Regions from separate parts of the Pseudomonas cavernae genome, predicted to be linked through region 2. Evidence: predicted binding sites of a transcription regulator. Region 2 holds the regulator's gene; each other region holds the start of a gene.

The links. Region 2 encodes sigma-54, which starts transcription at its own class of promoters, with help from an activator protein. Its sites were predicted from a motif close to ANTGGCATNNANNTTGCTNT; they were not measured.
Region 1: a site for sigma-54 is predicted at 2,054-2,073, ahead of D3880_RS09140 (flagellar hook-length control protein FliK). Genes of this name have one in related genera too.
Region 3: a site for sigma-54 is predicted at 2,759-2,778, ahead of flgB (flagellar basal body rod protein FlgB). Genes of this name have one in related genera too.

What each region holds. Positions count from the first base shown of each region.
Region 1 covers NZ_CP032419.1:1,975,552-1,980,422, forward strand. The annotation lists gene D3880_RS09130 (fused response regulator/phosphatase) at 1-1,371, shown strand, start outside; gene D3880_RS09135 (Hpt domain-containing protein) at 1,402-1,761, shown strand; gene D3880_RS09140 (flagellar hook-length control protein FliK) at 2,110-3,381, shown strand; gene fliL (flagellar basal body-associated protein FliL) at 3,763-4,287, shown strand; gene fliM (flagellar motor switch protein FliM) at 4,304-4,871, shown strand, end outside.
Region 2 covers NZ_CP032419.1:4,071,814-4,076,684, forward strand. The annotation lists gene D3880_RS18525 (KdsC family phosphatase) at 1-56, shown strand, start outside; gene lptC (LPS export ABC transporter periplasmic protein LptC) at 65-628, shown strand; gene lptA (lipopolysaccharide transport periplasmic protein LptA) at 615-1,175, shown strand; gene lptB (LPS export ABC transporter ATP-binding protein) at 1,175-1,900, shown strand; gene D3880_RS18545 (RNA polymerase factor sigma-54) at 2,042-3,550, shown strand; gene hpf (ribosome hibernation-promoting factor, HPF/YfiA family) at 3,633-3,941, shown strand; gene ptsN (PTS IIA-like nitrogen regulatory protein PtsN) at 3,957-4,421, shown strand; gene rapZ (RNase adapter RapZ) at 4,434-4,871, shown strand, end outside.
Region 3 covers NZ_CP032419.1:1,944,412-1,949,282, forward strand. The annotation lists gene D3880_RS08975 (pyridoxal phosphate-dependent aminotransferase) at 1-467, shown strand, start outside; gene D3880_RS08980 (aldehyde dehydrogenase family protein) at 460-1,878, shown strand; gene D3880_RS08985 (NAD(P)H-dependent oxidoreductase) at 1,914-2,624, shown strand; gene flgB (flagellar basal body rod protein FlgB) at 2,827-3,234, shown strand; gene flgC (flagellar basal body rod protein FlgC) at 3,249-3,698, shown strand; gene flgD (flagellar hook assembly protein FlgD) at 3,717-4,394, shown strand; gene D3880_RS09005 (flagellar hook protein FlgE) at 4,453-4,871, shown strand, end outside.

The sequences.
Region 1 (4,871 bases), 2.1 Mb from region 2:
AACCGGGTGATCCTCGAGGCCAAGATCAAGGCCATGGATCGCCTGCGCCGCCTGCAGGCCACTGTGTTGGAACAGCGCGACCTGATCGCCCGGCACAACGAGCACCTGTTGTCTGAGCAGCGGGTGGCCAAGGCGGTGTTCGACAAGGTGGCGCACTCCGGTTGTCTCGACGCGCCGAACATCCGCTACCTGCAATCGCCCTATGCGCTGTTCAATGGCGATCTGCTGTTGGCCGCCTACAAGCCCTCCGGCGGCATGCACGTGTTGCTCGGCGATTTCACCGGCCATGGCTTGCCGGCGGCGATCGGTGCCATGCCGCTGGCCGAGGTGTTCTATGGGATGACCGCCAAGGGCCATTCCATGACCGAAATCCTTCGCGAGATGAATGCCAAGCTCAAGCGCATCCTGCCGCTGGGGGTATTCTGCTGCGCGACCCTGGTCAACATCAGCCTCCAGCGTCGTACCCTGAAGGTCTGGAACGGCGGCCTGCCGGATGGCCACCTGTTGCGCGCCGGCAATGGCGAACGGCTGCCGCTGGTGTCGCGCCATTTGCCGCTGGGGGTGCTGGAGCCGGAGGCCTTCAACGACGACTGCGAGATCTACCCGCTAGAGCCCGGCGACCGCGTGTTCCTGTTCTCCGATGGCGTGCTGGAGGCGCAGGACAGTGAGGAGCGCTTGTTTGGCGAAGAGCGCTTGCAGGCGCTATTCGAGGCCAATCGTCAGCTCGAGCGGCTGTTCGAGGAGATCCAGCAGGCGCTGAGCCATTTTCGCGGCAAGGCGCAGGACGACATCAGCATGGTCGAGGTGCAGCTGGTCGAGGAGGGCGCCTTGCCGCGGCCACCGCTGGCCTTCGTCGACAGCGGCCAGAGCAGTCCGCTGGATTGGGCGGCCAGCTTCGAGTTCCGCGCCCAGACCTTGCGCCGCTTCAACCCGCTACCGTTCCTGCTGCAACTGCTCCTCGAAGTGCGGGGCCTGCGCGCCCAGGGCGGGGCGCTGTACAGCGTGCTCGCCGAGCTGTACTCGAATGCCCTCGAACACGGCGTCATGGGCCTGGATTCGACGCGCAAGCGCGATGCCGTCGGTTTCACCGAGTACTACCGCGAGCGTGGCGAGCGGCTCGCCAGCCTCGACCAGGGCTACGTGCGCTTCCACCTGCAACTGCTGCCCGAGGCGGACGGCGGGCGCTTGGTCATCCGGGTCGAGGACAGCGGCGCCGGCTTCGATGTCGAGCGGGTGCTGGCCCAGCAGCAGGCTCTGGACTGCTTCAGCGGTCGTGGCTTGCGCCTGGTGCGCGAGCTGACGCAGAACTGTTCCTGGGAGAACGATGGGCGGGTGGTCTGCGTGGAGTTTCACTGGTCGGCTCAGGCATAATTCCGTCACCTACGATCAAGGAGTGACCGGGTGGCCGATTTGCATCTCGACAATGCCGTGCTGCTGGCTCTGCAGGACGTGATGGAAGACGAATATCCGCTGTTGTTGGATACCTTCCTGGCCGACTCCGAAGAGCGTGTGCGCTCGCTCAACGCGGCCCTGCAGGGCCGCGACGCGCAGGCGCTGCGGCTGGCGGTACACAGCTTCAAGGGCAGCTGCAGCAATATGGGTGCGCCGCTGTTGGCCGCCCTGTGCAAACAGCTGGAAGAGATCGGCCGCCGCGAGCAACTGGCGGAAGCGCCAGCCGTGCTCGAGCAGATTGAGCGTGAGTTCGCCATCGTCCGCATCCTGTTCAAATCCGAGCGCCAGCGCTACCAATCGCGCACCTGAGCGCCGGACTGTCCCGGTCCAAACAGCCTGTTAAGCACCCTTCGCACAAAAGCTGGCCCAAGCCTTGCTACAAGCCCTGGCACGACCCATCCACATTCGTAGGGTGGGTTAGCCGCAGGCGTAACCCGCCAACCCTGCTGGACGTCGGTGTCCATGGCAACACCGCTGGTGGGTTACGCCGCTGCGCGGCTAACCCAGCCTACAGAAGCCGTGCTCAATATCTAACCGGTACATAGCCATTTTTAACGCCGCGTGGCCGACGCGCAGCAGATCGTAAACACTCCGCACAAAAGCTGGCCCAAGCCTTGCTATATCCCTGGCACGACCCATCCAGCACGGAGAGTGCCCATGTCCGTTGCCCCCGACCTGCTCCTCACGTCGAAACCCGAGGTGAAGCCCAAGGCGCCTGTGGCGAAAGCCCCGGCGCATACGGCCGAACCGCGTAAAGACGAGGCTTCCAGCTTCGCCCAGGTGTACGCCAAGGAGCGTCAGGCAAAGGCCGCCGAAGGTAATGATGAGGCGGCCAAAGCGAAGTACGACAAGTCCAAGGAGCCCGAGCGCGCCGACGATACGACGGCCGTGGTTGCCGCCGGCGAGCCACCGCTTGCCGATAGCGGCAAACCCTTGCCGACCGAGCCGGCGCAGCCCGATCCAGCCATGCTGCTGGCCATGGCCGGACAGATGCCGGGCGAGGACGGTGTGCTGCTCGATGTCGAGGCCGAAGGCGAGGAGGCTGCCGCGCTACCGCTGTCGGCCGGCACCAACCTCATGGGTTCCGGGCCGGCGAGCCTGACCGAGGCCAGTCACGACCCGCAGTTGGATGCGCTGAACGAGGTGGCCGGCGTCAACCTGGCGCTCGGTCTTGGCGCCAAGAACCCAGCTGTCGCTCAGCAGTCTGCGGCATCCGCCGGCGCGCCACCGGCGCTCAACAGCGTGCAGGGCTTCGCCGCCGCCATGGCGGCCTTGAGCGACCCGGCCAAGCTGCAGGGTGAAGCCAAGTTGGAGGCGGAATTGCCACTGGACGAGCTGAGCGGCGAGGGCCTGGAAGGCCTCAAGGACAGTCCAAGCGACCTGCGCACGGAGAGTTTCGCCAACCGTCTGAGTGCCCTCAGCCAGGCTATCGCCCAGCAGAGTGCGCCGAGCCAGCGGACCGCGCTGGTGCCAGGGCAGCCGATTCCGATGCAGCAGGGCGGCTGGAGCGAGGCGGTGGTCGACCGGGTCATGTGGCTGTCCAGCCAGAACCTCAAGTCCGCCGAGATCCAGCTCGACCCGACTGAGCTCGGGCGCCTGGAAGTGCGCATCCACATGGCCCAGGACCAGACCCAGGTGACTTTCGCCAGTCCCAACGCCGGTGTGCGCGATGCCCTGGAGGGGCAGATGCACCGCCTGCGCGACATGTTCGCCCAGCAGGGCATGAACCTGCCCGATGTGAATGTCTCCGACCAGTCGCTCAATCGCGGCTGGCAGGGACAGGGGCAGGGTGAAAGCGGTCGCGGTGCCTCTCAGTTCCGTGGCGGCGGCGAGCACTTCGGCGCTGACGAGGAGGTGAGCCTGAGTGTCAGCGAGATCCGCTCCTCCGCCGGCGGTGGCGGGCGCAGCCTGGTGGACTATTACGCCTGACGCGGATGGCCGTAGGTTGTGAGGCGCGCAGCGACGAAGCCCAACAGCGAGCTTTCTGCACCCTGGGCGTGGGGCTTCGCCGCGCTCAGCTTTTGTAGAGTGGGTTAGCCGCGTAGCGGCGTAACCCACCAGCGGTGCCGCCCCAGGCTCCGCTGTTCGGCAGGGTTGGTGGGTTACGCCTTCGGCTAACCCACCCTTGAATCTGCGTTCTTGTTCCAGGCCTCCCCCGGAGTTCCGTGAAGAACCTTTCATTCAGGGTGACAGCCTCCGGCCATCCTGATATATCCGCTGGCCTCCGACGGCGAGGCAGGGAAGCTGGCATAACACTTGCTGAATCCCCCGCAACGCGCTTGCAACACCCAACAGTGACGGATTATTGGCATGGCTAAGAAAGAACCGGCACCGCCGCTGCCCGGCAGCGACGCGAAACCGGCAGGCAAACTCAAGCTCATCATCGTGATCGCCGTGGCCTTGCTGCTGGCGGTTGGCCTGTCCATCGGCGGTACTTGGCTGGTGCTGCACAAGAACTCGGCGGCCGACGAGGCCAAGAGCGAGGAGGCGGCCGAGGGTGCCGCTCCCGGCAAGCAACCGGCCATTTACGAACAACTGGCCCCGGCCTTCGTGGTCAACTTCAAACAGGATGGCCGGCAACGATACATGCAGGTCAGCATTGCCCTGATGGCGCGTGACGAGGCCCAGTTGAAAGCCCTGAAAGTCCACTTGCCGATGTTGCGCAACCGTCTGGTGATGTTGTTTTCCGGTCAGGACTTCAACGCCCTGACCACCCCGGTGGGCAAGGAAATGCTGCGTCAGCAGGCCACCGCCAGCGTGCAGGAACTGGCGCAGAAGGAGATCGGGCAGACGGTCGTCGAGCAAGTGCTGTTCACCAATTTCGTTTTGCAATAAGCACAAGGGGCCCCGCATGGCCGTACAAGATCTGCTCTCCCAGGACGAGATCGACGCCCTGTTGCATGGCGTCGACGACGGCCTGGTCGAGGCCGAGGACGCCGCCGAGCCGGGCAGCATCAAGAACTACGATCTGTCCAGCCAGGACCGCATCGTCCGCGGACGCATGCCGACCCTGGAGATGATTAACGAGCGTTTCGCCCGTTACACCCGCATCAGCATGTTCAACCTGTTGCGCCGCTCGGCGGACGTGGCGGTCGGCGGCGTGCAGGTGATGAAGTTCGGTGAGTACGTGCATTCGCTGTACGTACCGACCAGCCTCAACCTGGTGAAGATGAAGCCGCTGCGCGGCACCGGTCTGTTCATCCTCGACGCCAAGCTGGTGTTCAAGCTGGTCGACAACTTCTTCGGTGGCGACGGCCGTCACGCCAAGATCGAAGGCCGCGAGTTCACCCCGACCGAGTTGCGCGTGGTGCGCATGGTGCTGGATCAGGCCTTCGTCGACCTCAAGGAGGCCTGGCACGCGGTGATGGACGTCAACTTCGAGTACATCAACTCGGAAGTGAACCCGGCGCTGGCCAACA
Region 2 (4,871 bases):
AACTGATCATGTGCGCCCAAGGCAGCCTGGATGCTGCCCAAGCCGCCTACCTGTAGAGCCGAGCATGCTGCGCAAACTGCTTCTCACCCTGTTCTTTGGCCTCGCCGCCGCACTGCTGGTGGCGCTTGGCTACTGGAACATCGCCCCGGAAAACGACAAGGTGGCCAACACCGGCGCCGACACCGCCATCGACTTCTATGCGGTCAACGCCCGCACCGTGCAGTATCAGGCCGACGGCAAACTGCATTACGAGATGACCGGGACCAAGATCGAGCACCTCAAGGCTAGCGATGTCAGCCTAGTGTCCCAGCCGGACCTGCAACTCTACCGTGGCACGCCATTGCCCTGGCACGTGCGCAGCGAGCGCGCCGAAGTGTCACCCAACGGTCAGGAGGTCGAACTGATCGATGCCGTACGCGTCGAACGCACCGACGCTAAGGGTCGCCCGACCATCATTACCACCAGCCGCATGACCGTGTTCCCCGACAAGGAATATGCGCAGACCCAGCAAGCCGTTAGAATCGAGGCCGCCAACGGGGTGACCACGGCTAATGGAATGAAAGCGTATTTGAAAGACAGCCGGGTGCTCCTGCTGTCCAACGTAAGAGGCCAGCATGAGGTTCGTTAACCAGTTCTCCCTCCGCACCCTGCCCCTGCTCTTCAGCCTGGGTGCCACCATTGCGAGCACCAGCGCCTGGGCACTACCGACCGACCGCGAACAGCCGATCCGCGTGCAGGCCGACAGCGCCGAGTTGGACGACAAGCAAGGCGTCGCGGTGTACCGTGGCGGCGTGATCATCACTCAGGGCAGCATGAAGATCACCGGCGACACGGTGACCATCACCCAGACCGCCGAAGGCGACATCGACGTGTTCACCTCGGTGGGCAAACCGGCCTACTACGAGCAGAAACCGGAGGTCGACAAGGAAATCGTCAAGGCCTATGGCCTGACCATCCAGTACTTCGCCAGCAAGGACCGCATCGTCCTGATCGACCAGGCCAAGGTGATTCAGGAAGGCAACACCTTCGAGGGCGAGAAGATCGTCTATGACACCCAGCGCCAGATCGTCAACGCCGGCCGCGCCACGGGCACCAACGTGACCACCCCGCGCCCGCGCATCGACATGGTCATCCAACCGAAGAAAAAACCCGCCGACCAGCAGGCGCCGCAGTAATGGCCACCCTGAAAGCCCAGCACCTGGCAAAAAGCTACAAAGGCCGCCAGGTTGTCCGCGACGTCAGCCTGTCGATCGAAAGTGGGCAGATCGTCGGCCTGCTCGGCCCCAACGGCGCCGGCAAGACCACCTGCTTCTACATGATCGTCGGCCTGGTCGGCGCCGATCAGGGCCGTGTGCGCATCGATCAACAGGACGTCACCCACCTGCCCATGCATGGCCGCGCACGCGCCGGGATTGGCTACCTGCCGCAGGAAGCCTCGATTTTTCGCAAGCTGTCAGTCGCCGACAACATCATGGCGATCCTAGAAACCCGCCAGGACCTCGACCGCGCCGGACGACGCAAGGAGTTGGAAAACCTGCTGCAGGAATTCCACATCAGCCATATCCGCGACAACCTCGGCATGAGCCTGTCTGGCGGCGAGCGCCGGCGCGTAGAAATTGCCCGCGCCCTGGCCACCGCCCCGAAGTTCATCCTCCTCGACGAACCCTTTGCCGGCGTCGACCCCATTTCGGTTGGCGACATCAAGCAGATCATCCACCACCTCAAGGCCAAAGGCATTGGCGTCCTGATCACCGATCACAACGTACGGGAAACCCTGGATATCTGTGAGACGGCCTACATCGTCAACGATGGCCAATTGATCGCCGAGGGCGATGCCGAGACGATCCTGGCCAACCAATTGGTGAAAGAAGTCTACCTGGGTCACGAATTCCGCCTGTAGTACGGCCGGTGCGCGACAAGGCGGCAGTAGACTAGGAAAACGCCTAAGGATCAGGCATATAATTTGCTTCCTGACGGCACCCCGGCGCCCCGTAGTGGATGGCGCCTCGGCGCCGGCGAATAAGGTACTAAGCCCTCTGCCATGAAACCATCGCTAGTCCTTAAGATGGGCCAGCAGCTGACGATGACACCGCAGCTGCAACAAGCCATCCGCCTCCTCCAGCTGTCGACCCTGGATCTGCAACAAGAGATTCAGGAAGCCCTGGAATCGAACCCGATGCTCGAACGCCAGGAAGATGGCGACGACTTCGACAATGCCGATCCACTGGCCGATGGCGCCGACACTCCGAGTGCTCCCGCCGAGCAGAGCGAGTCCTTCGCGGAAAGCAGCTACCAGGAAGTCAACTCATCGGTCGACAACTTGGAGGAAGGCGAATGGAACGAACGCATCCCCAGCGAACTGCCCGTCGACACCGCCTGGGAAGACATCTACCAGACCAGCGCCAGCAGCCTGCCCAGCAACGATGATGACGAGTGGGACTTCACCACCCGCACCTCGTCCGGCGAAAGCCTGCAAACCCACTTATTGTGGCAGCTCAACCTGGCGCCGATGTCCGACAAGGACCGCCTGATCGCCGTCACCCTGATCGACTGCATCAACGACCAGGGCTATCTGGAGGAAAGCCTGCAGGAAGTGCTCGAAGCCTTCGACCCGGAGCTGGACATCGAACTGGACGAAGTGGAAGCGGTGCTGCATCGCATCCAGCAATTCGAGCCGGCCGGCATCGGCGCGCGCGACCTGCGCGAATGCCTGCTCCTGCAACTACGCCAGCTGTCGGCCAAGACCCCCTGGCTGAGCGAGGCCCAGCGCCTGGCCGGCGACTACCTCGACCTGCTCGGCGGCCGCGACTACAGCCAGTTGATGCGCCGCATGCGCCTCAAGGAAGACGAGCTGCGTCAGGTCATCGAGCTGATCCAGAGCCTCAACCCGCGCCCCGGCTCGCAGATCGAGTCGAGCGAGGCGGAATACGTGGTGCCCGACGTCATTGTGCGCAAACATAACGACCGCTGGCTGGTGGAGCTGAACCAGGAAGCCATGCCGCGCCTGCGGGTCAACCCGCAATACGCCAGTTTCGTGCGCCGCGCCGATGCCAGCGCCGACAACACCTTCATGCGCAATCAGCTGCAGGAAGCACGCTGGTTCATCAAGAGCCTGCAAAGTCGCAACGAGACGCTGATGAAGGTCGCCACCCAGATCGTCGAACATCAGCGTGGCTTCCTCGACTATGGCGACGAGGCGATGAAGCCGCTGGTGCTGCACGACATCGCCGAAGCCGTGGGCATGCACGAATCGACCATTTCCCGGGTCACCACGCAGAAATTCATGCACACGCCGCGTGGCATTTACGAGTTGAAATACTTCTTCTCCAGCCACGTCAGCACCGCCGAAGGCGGCGAATGCTCCTCCACCGCAATCCGCGCGATCATCAAAAAACTGGTCGCTGCGGAAAATGCGAAAAAGCCGTTGAGCGACAGCAAGATCGCTGGTTTACTGGAAGCACAGGGCATTCAAGTAGCCCGTCGCACCGTCGCCAAATACCGTGAATCCCTCGGAATAGCGCCTTCCAGCGAACGCAAGCGACTGATGTGACGGCAACATTGATCCAGGCCAAAGTGTTCCGGTGACAGGCCCGTTAGCCTGTTTTTACACACGGCAATAAGGAGAACGCGGTATGCAAGTCAACATCAGTGGACATCAACTGGATGTGACCGACACCCTACGCGACTATGTCGGCGAAAAACTCGGACGACTGGAGCGCCACTTCGACAAAATCACCAACGTGCAGGTCACCATGACGGTCGAGAAGCTCAGACAGAAAATCGAAGCGACCCTGCACATCGCCGGCGGCGAAGTCGTCGCCAATGCCGAACACGAAGACATGTACGCAGCAATCGATCTACTCACCGACAAGCTCGACCGCCAACTCATCAAGCACAAGGAAAAGCAGCAGGGTCGCCTGCAAGGCGCCCCGGCGCGCTGACACCATTCCCTACCCATGATTCGACTCGAGCACATCCTGACCCCCGGCCGTTCCCTGGTGAACGTGCCGGGCGGCAGTAAAAAACGTGTACTGGAACAAATCGCCAACTTGGTCGCCCGCGAATTGCCCGACCTCGATGGCCAAGATATTTTCGAAAGCCTGGTGGCCCGCGAAAAACTCGGCTCGACCGGTTTCGGCAACGGCATCGCCATCCCCCACTGCCGCCTGCCGGGCTGTGCCGCGCCAATCAGCGCGCTGCTGCGCCTGGAAGCCCCGGTCGACTTCGATGCCATCGACGGCGCACCGGTGGACCTGCTGTTCGTCCTGCTGGTACCGGAAGCGGCCACCGACGAACACCTGGAATTGCTGCGGCAGATCGCCAGCATGCTGGACCGCAGCGACGTACGTGAGCGCCTGCGCCATGCCCAGAGCAGCGACAGCCTGTATCAGGTCGTTGTGGACGTTCAGAACGGTTCCTAAGGAAGTCTCCTCATGCGCTTGATCATCGTCAGCGGCCGCTCCGGCTCAGGCAAGAGCACCGCCCTCGATGTCCTTGAGGACAACGGCTTCTACTGCATCGACAACCTGCCGGCCACCTTGCTGCCGGAACTCGCCGAACGCGCCCTGCTGCACACCGAGCTGCTCGAACCGCTGGTGGCCGTGTCGATCGATGCGCGCAACCTGCCCAGCCAGCTCAAGCGCTTCCCCGAACTGCTCGCCGAGGTGCGCGCCCGCCATATCAACTGCGACGTGTTGTACCTCGACGCCGACGACGCCACCCTGCTCAAGCGCTTCTCCGAGACCCGCCGGCGCCACCCGCTGACCAACGAGAATCGGCCGCTGGCCGAGGCGATCGCGGATGAGGCCAACCTGCTGGGGCCGATCGCCGACCTCGCCGATCTGAAGATCGACACCACCCATCTCAACCTC
Region 3 (4,871 bases), 2.1 Mb from region 2:
CCGGCTGGCGGGTCGGCTGGGTGGTGGCGCCGCCGGCGCTGGCCGAGCATCTGGGCAACCTCGCGCTGTGCATGCTCTATGGTTCGCCGGACTTCATCCAGGATGCCGCCTGCGTGGCGCTGGAGGCGCAATTGCCGGAACTGGAGGCGATGCGCGAGGCCTATCGCCAGCGTCGCGACCTGGTCTGCGCCAGCCTCGCCGACTGCCCCGGCCTGCGTGCGCTGAAGCCCGATGGCGGGATGTTCGTGATGGTCGATATCCGCCCCACCGGGCTTTCCGCCCAGGACTTCGCCGACCGCCTGCTGGATCTTTACGGGGTTTCCGTGCTCGCCGGCGAGGCCTTCGGCCCCAGTGCCGCCGGGCATATCCGCCTGGGCCTGGTGCTTGGCAGCGCGCCGCTGCAGGAAGCCTGCCGGCGCATCGCCCGCTGTGCCGCGGAGCTGGTGCAGGAGAAGCGCTATGCGTAAACACCGGACACTCTTCATCGACGGTGCCTGGGTCGCTCCCTCCGGCCAGGGCTTGGCCGAGGTGCTCAACCCGGCCACGGAACAGGTCATCGGCCAGGTGCCGCTGGGCGACGAGCGCGATGTCGAGCGCGCGGTCGCCGCCGCGCGGCGGGCCTTCCCCGCCTGGGCGCGTACCCCGGCGAGCGTGCGCGCCGGCTATATCCGCGCCTTGGCCGAACAGCTGAAGGCGCGGGCGGAGGAGATGGCCGGCGTGATCACCGCCGAGCTGGGCATGCCGGTGCAATGGTGCCGGGCGGTCCAGGTCGAGGGGCCGCTCGAGGGGCTGGAGAGCTACGTCGAGATCGCCGCGCTGATGGACCAGGTGCGCGAGGTCGGCAACTCGCTGGTCATCCGCGAGCCGGTCGGCGTCTGTGCCTTCATCAATCCGTGGAATTACCCGCTGCATCAGTTGCTCGGCAAGCTGGCGCCGGCCCTGGCCGCCGGTTGCACTGTGGTGGTCAAGCCGAGCCAGGAGACCCCGCTGCATGCCTTCCTGCTGGCCGAGATGATCGCGGCCAGCGGCCTGCCGGCGGGGGTGTTCAATCTGGTCAGCGGGCCGGGTTCGAAGGTCGGCGAGGCGCTGGCCAAGCACCCGGACGTGGACATGGTTTCGTTCACCGGCTCCACCGGCGCCGGCGTGCGCGTGGCGCAGGCGGCGGCGCCATCGGTGAAGCGCGTGTGCCTGGAGCTGGGCGGCAAGTCGCCGCTGCTGATTGGTGAAGACGCCGACCTGGCGGCCGCGGTGCGCCACGGCGTGCAGGACGTGATGATCAACTCCGGGCAGACCTGCACGGCGCTGACCCGCATGCTGCTGCCGGCCAGCCGCTACGCCGAGGCGCTGGAGCTGGCCCGCGCGGAAACTGAAAGCCTGCGCATCGGCGATCCGCTCGACCCGCAGAGCTTCCTCGGCCCCATGTGCTCGGCCGCCCAGCGCCGCACGGTGCGCGACTACATCCGGCTCGGCCAGGAGGAGGGCGCACGCCTGCTCTGCGGCGGTGCCGAGGCGCCAAGCGAATTCGAGCGCGGTTACTACGTGAAGCCGACGCTGTTCGCCGACGTCGACAACCGCATGCGCATCGCCCAGGAGGAAATCTTCGGCCCGGTGCTCTGCCTGATCCCCTACGCCGACGAGGAGGAGGCCGTGCGCCTGGCCAACGACTCGCCGTTCGGCCTGTCCAGCGCGGTCTGGGCCGGCACTCCCGAGCGCGCCCTGACGCTGGCGCGGCAACTGCGCGCCGGGCAGTGCTTCGTCAACGGTGGCGCCTTCAACTACCGCGCGCCGTTCGGCGGCTACAAGCAGTCGGGCAACGGCCGCGAGTGGGGCGAGGAGGGGCTCGGCGAGTTCGTCGAGTACAAGGCCATCCAGCTTTAGCCAGCAGAACACCCTGAACATTCCAAGGAACATCCATGAACGTATTGATAGTGCATGCCCACCCGGAACCCCAGTCGTTCACCGCGGCCCTGCGCGACCTGGCCGTCGAGACGCTGCGGGGCCAGGGGCATCAGGTGCAGGTCTCCGACCTGTACGCGATGAACTGGAATCCGGTGGCCAGCGCCGACGACTTCGCCGCCCGCGAGAACCCGGACTACCTGGTCTACGCCCTGGAGCAGCGCGAAGGGGCGAAGAACCAGAGCATCGCCGCGGATATCCAGCAGGAGCTGGACAAGCTGCTCTGGGCCGATCTGCTGATCCTGAATTTCCCGATCTACTGGTTCTCCGCGCCGGCCATCCTCAAGGGCTGGATCGATCGGGTGCTGGTCTCCGGCATCTGCTACGGCGGCAAGCGTTTCTATGACCAGGGTGGTTTGCGCGGCAAGCAGGCGCTGGTCTCGCTGACCCTCGGCGGGCGCGAGCACATGTTCGGCGAGGGGGCCATTCACGGGCCGCTGGAAGACATGCTGCGGCCCATCCTGCGCGGCACCCTGGCCTATGTCGGCATGGAGGTGCTGCCACCCTTCGTCGCCTGGCATGTGCCCTATATCAGCGCCGAGGCGCGCGAGGACTTCCTGCGTGCCTATCAAGCGCGGCTGGAAACTCTCGGCCAGGACCAGCCGCTGCAGTTCCCGCGCCTGGAGCAGTTCGACGACAGGCTCTATCCGCTGAACCGCAACGCCTGATCCGCTCGTGAGGGCGGCGGCAACCTTCCTAGGCTTTGCCGCCCGCCTTGCCAGGGGGCGGAAAAACCTTGCCGCTTGCGCTGGTCCTGTCGCCATTCACGATTACAAGCTATTGAATATAAAGTAAAAAATAATATGGCACGGCCTTTGCTGAAGATCTGGTAAGCAAACCAGTAACGCCACTGGCAAAGGTTCCGCGACCATGAGCATCAGTTTCGACAAAGCCCTCGGCATCCATGAAAAGGCACTCGGCTTCCGCGCCCAGCGCGCCGAGGTGCTGGCCAACAACATCGCCAATGCCGACACGCCGAACTACAAGGCGCGTGATCTGGATTTCGCCTCGGTCCTCGCCGAGCAGAGCGAAAAGGCTCAGCGCGGCACCTTTCAAATGAATCGCACCGACAGCCGCCACATCGTCGCGCAAGGCCTCGGCATGGCTGACGCCGCGCTGCAGTACCGCACCCCGATGCAGGCGTCGATCGACCAGAACACCGTCGACCCGCAGCTGGAGCAATCCAACTACGCGGAGAACTCGGTGCAGTTCCAGGCCAGCTTCACCCTGCTCAACAGCAAGTTCAAAGGGCTGATCGGCGCCCTGCGCGGCGAATAACGGAGACTTCTGCCATGTCACTAGCCAGTGTGTTCAACATCGCCGGAACCGGCATGAGTGCTCAGACCACCCGCCTGAACACCATCTCCAGCAACATCGCCAACGCCGAGAGCGTGTCTTCCAGCGTCGATCAGACCTACCGCGCCCGCCATCCGGTGTTCGCCACCATGCTGCAGAGCTCTCTGAGCGCCAGCGGCGACCGTGGTTCGCTGTTCGCCGACGAGGATCAGTCCGGCGCCGGCGTGCAGGTGCTTGGCGTGGTCGAGGATCAGAGCAGCTTGACGCCGCGCTACGAGCCGAACCATCCGGCCGCCGACGAGAACGGCTATGTCTACTACCCGAACGTCAACGTCATGGAGGAAATGGCCGACATGATCTCCGCCAGCCGCGCCTTCCAGACCAACACCGAAATGATGAACACCGCCAAGCAGATGATGCAGAAGGTTCTGACCCTGGGTCAGTAAGGCGCACGAGGGATAAGCATGAGCACGAATAGCGTAGGCGGTGTCGGCACTTCGGCGCTGGACCAGTACCAGATCAAGTCGGAAACCAAGAGCAAGGAACTCGGCAAGAACGAGTTCCTCAACCTGCTGGTGGCCCAACTGAACAACCAGAACCCGCTGGAGCCGCAGGGCAATGGCGAGTTCATCGCCCAGCTGGCGCAGTTCAGCCAGGTCGAAGGGGTCGAGAAGCTCAACGACAGCATGAGTTCGCTGCTCTCCGGCTATCAGTCGTCGCAGGCGCTGCAGGCCTCTTCGCTGGTGGGGCGCAAGGTGATAGTGCCGAGCGAGACGGCGGTGGTGGATACCAGCGAAACCTTCAAGGCCAGCGCGGTTCTGCCGACCAGCAGCAGCAACGTCTACGTCAACATCTATGACAGCGCCGGCAGCGTGGTGAACCGCGTCAACCTCGGTGAGCAGGCGGCCGGCAATGTCAGCTTCATGTGGGACGGCAAGGATTCGAGCGGCAATCTGTTGCCGCCCGGCACTTACAAATTCGAGGCGCAGGCGGTCTACGGCGCGGAAACCAAGGGTCTGTACACCATGCTGCCGGCCAACGTCGACAGCGTCACCCTCGGCCAGAACGGCGGCGAGCTGATGCTCAACCTGGCCGGTATCGGCAGCGTCGGCCTGTCCCAGGTTCAGGTCATCGGTCAGTAACTCACAGATCAGCGTTTTGCAGCTGCAGTCGCCGGAGCAACCGGCCAAGGAGTCTTGAATGGCGTTCAATATCGGTCTTAGCGGTTTGCGGGCAGCCACCAGTGACCTCAACGTCACCGGCAACAACATCGCCAACGCCGGCACGGCGGGCTTCAAACAGTCGCGCGCGGAATTCGCCGACGTCTATGCCGCCTCGGTGCTCGGCACCGGCTCCAATCCGCAGGGCAGTGGGGTGCTGCTGGCCAACGTGTCGCAGCTGTTCAATCAGGGCAACATCAACTACACCCAGAACGCCCTGGATCTGGCGATCAACGGCAATGGCTTCTTCGTCACCAGCAACAACGGCGATGTCGGCTACACCCGGGCCGGTTACTTCGGCACCGACCGCGACGGTTATGTGGTCAACAATTTCGGCTATCGCCTGCAGGGCAACACCGTGGACGCCAATGGCAATATCCAGAGCGGGGTGGTCGGCGA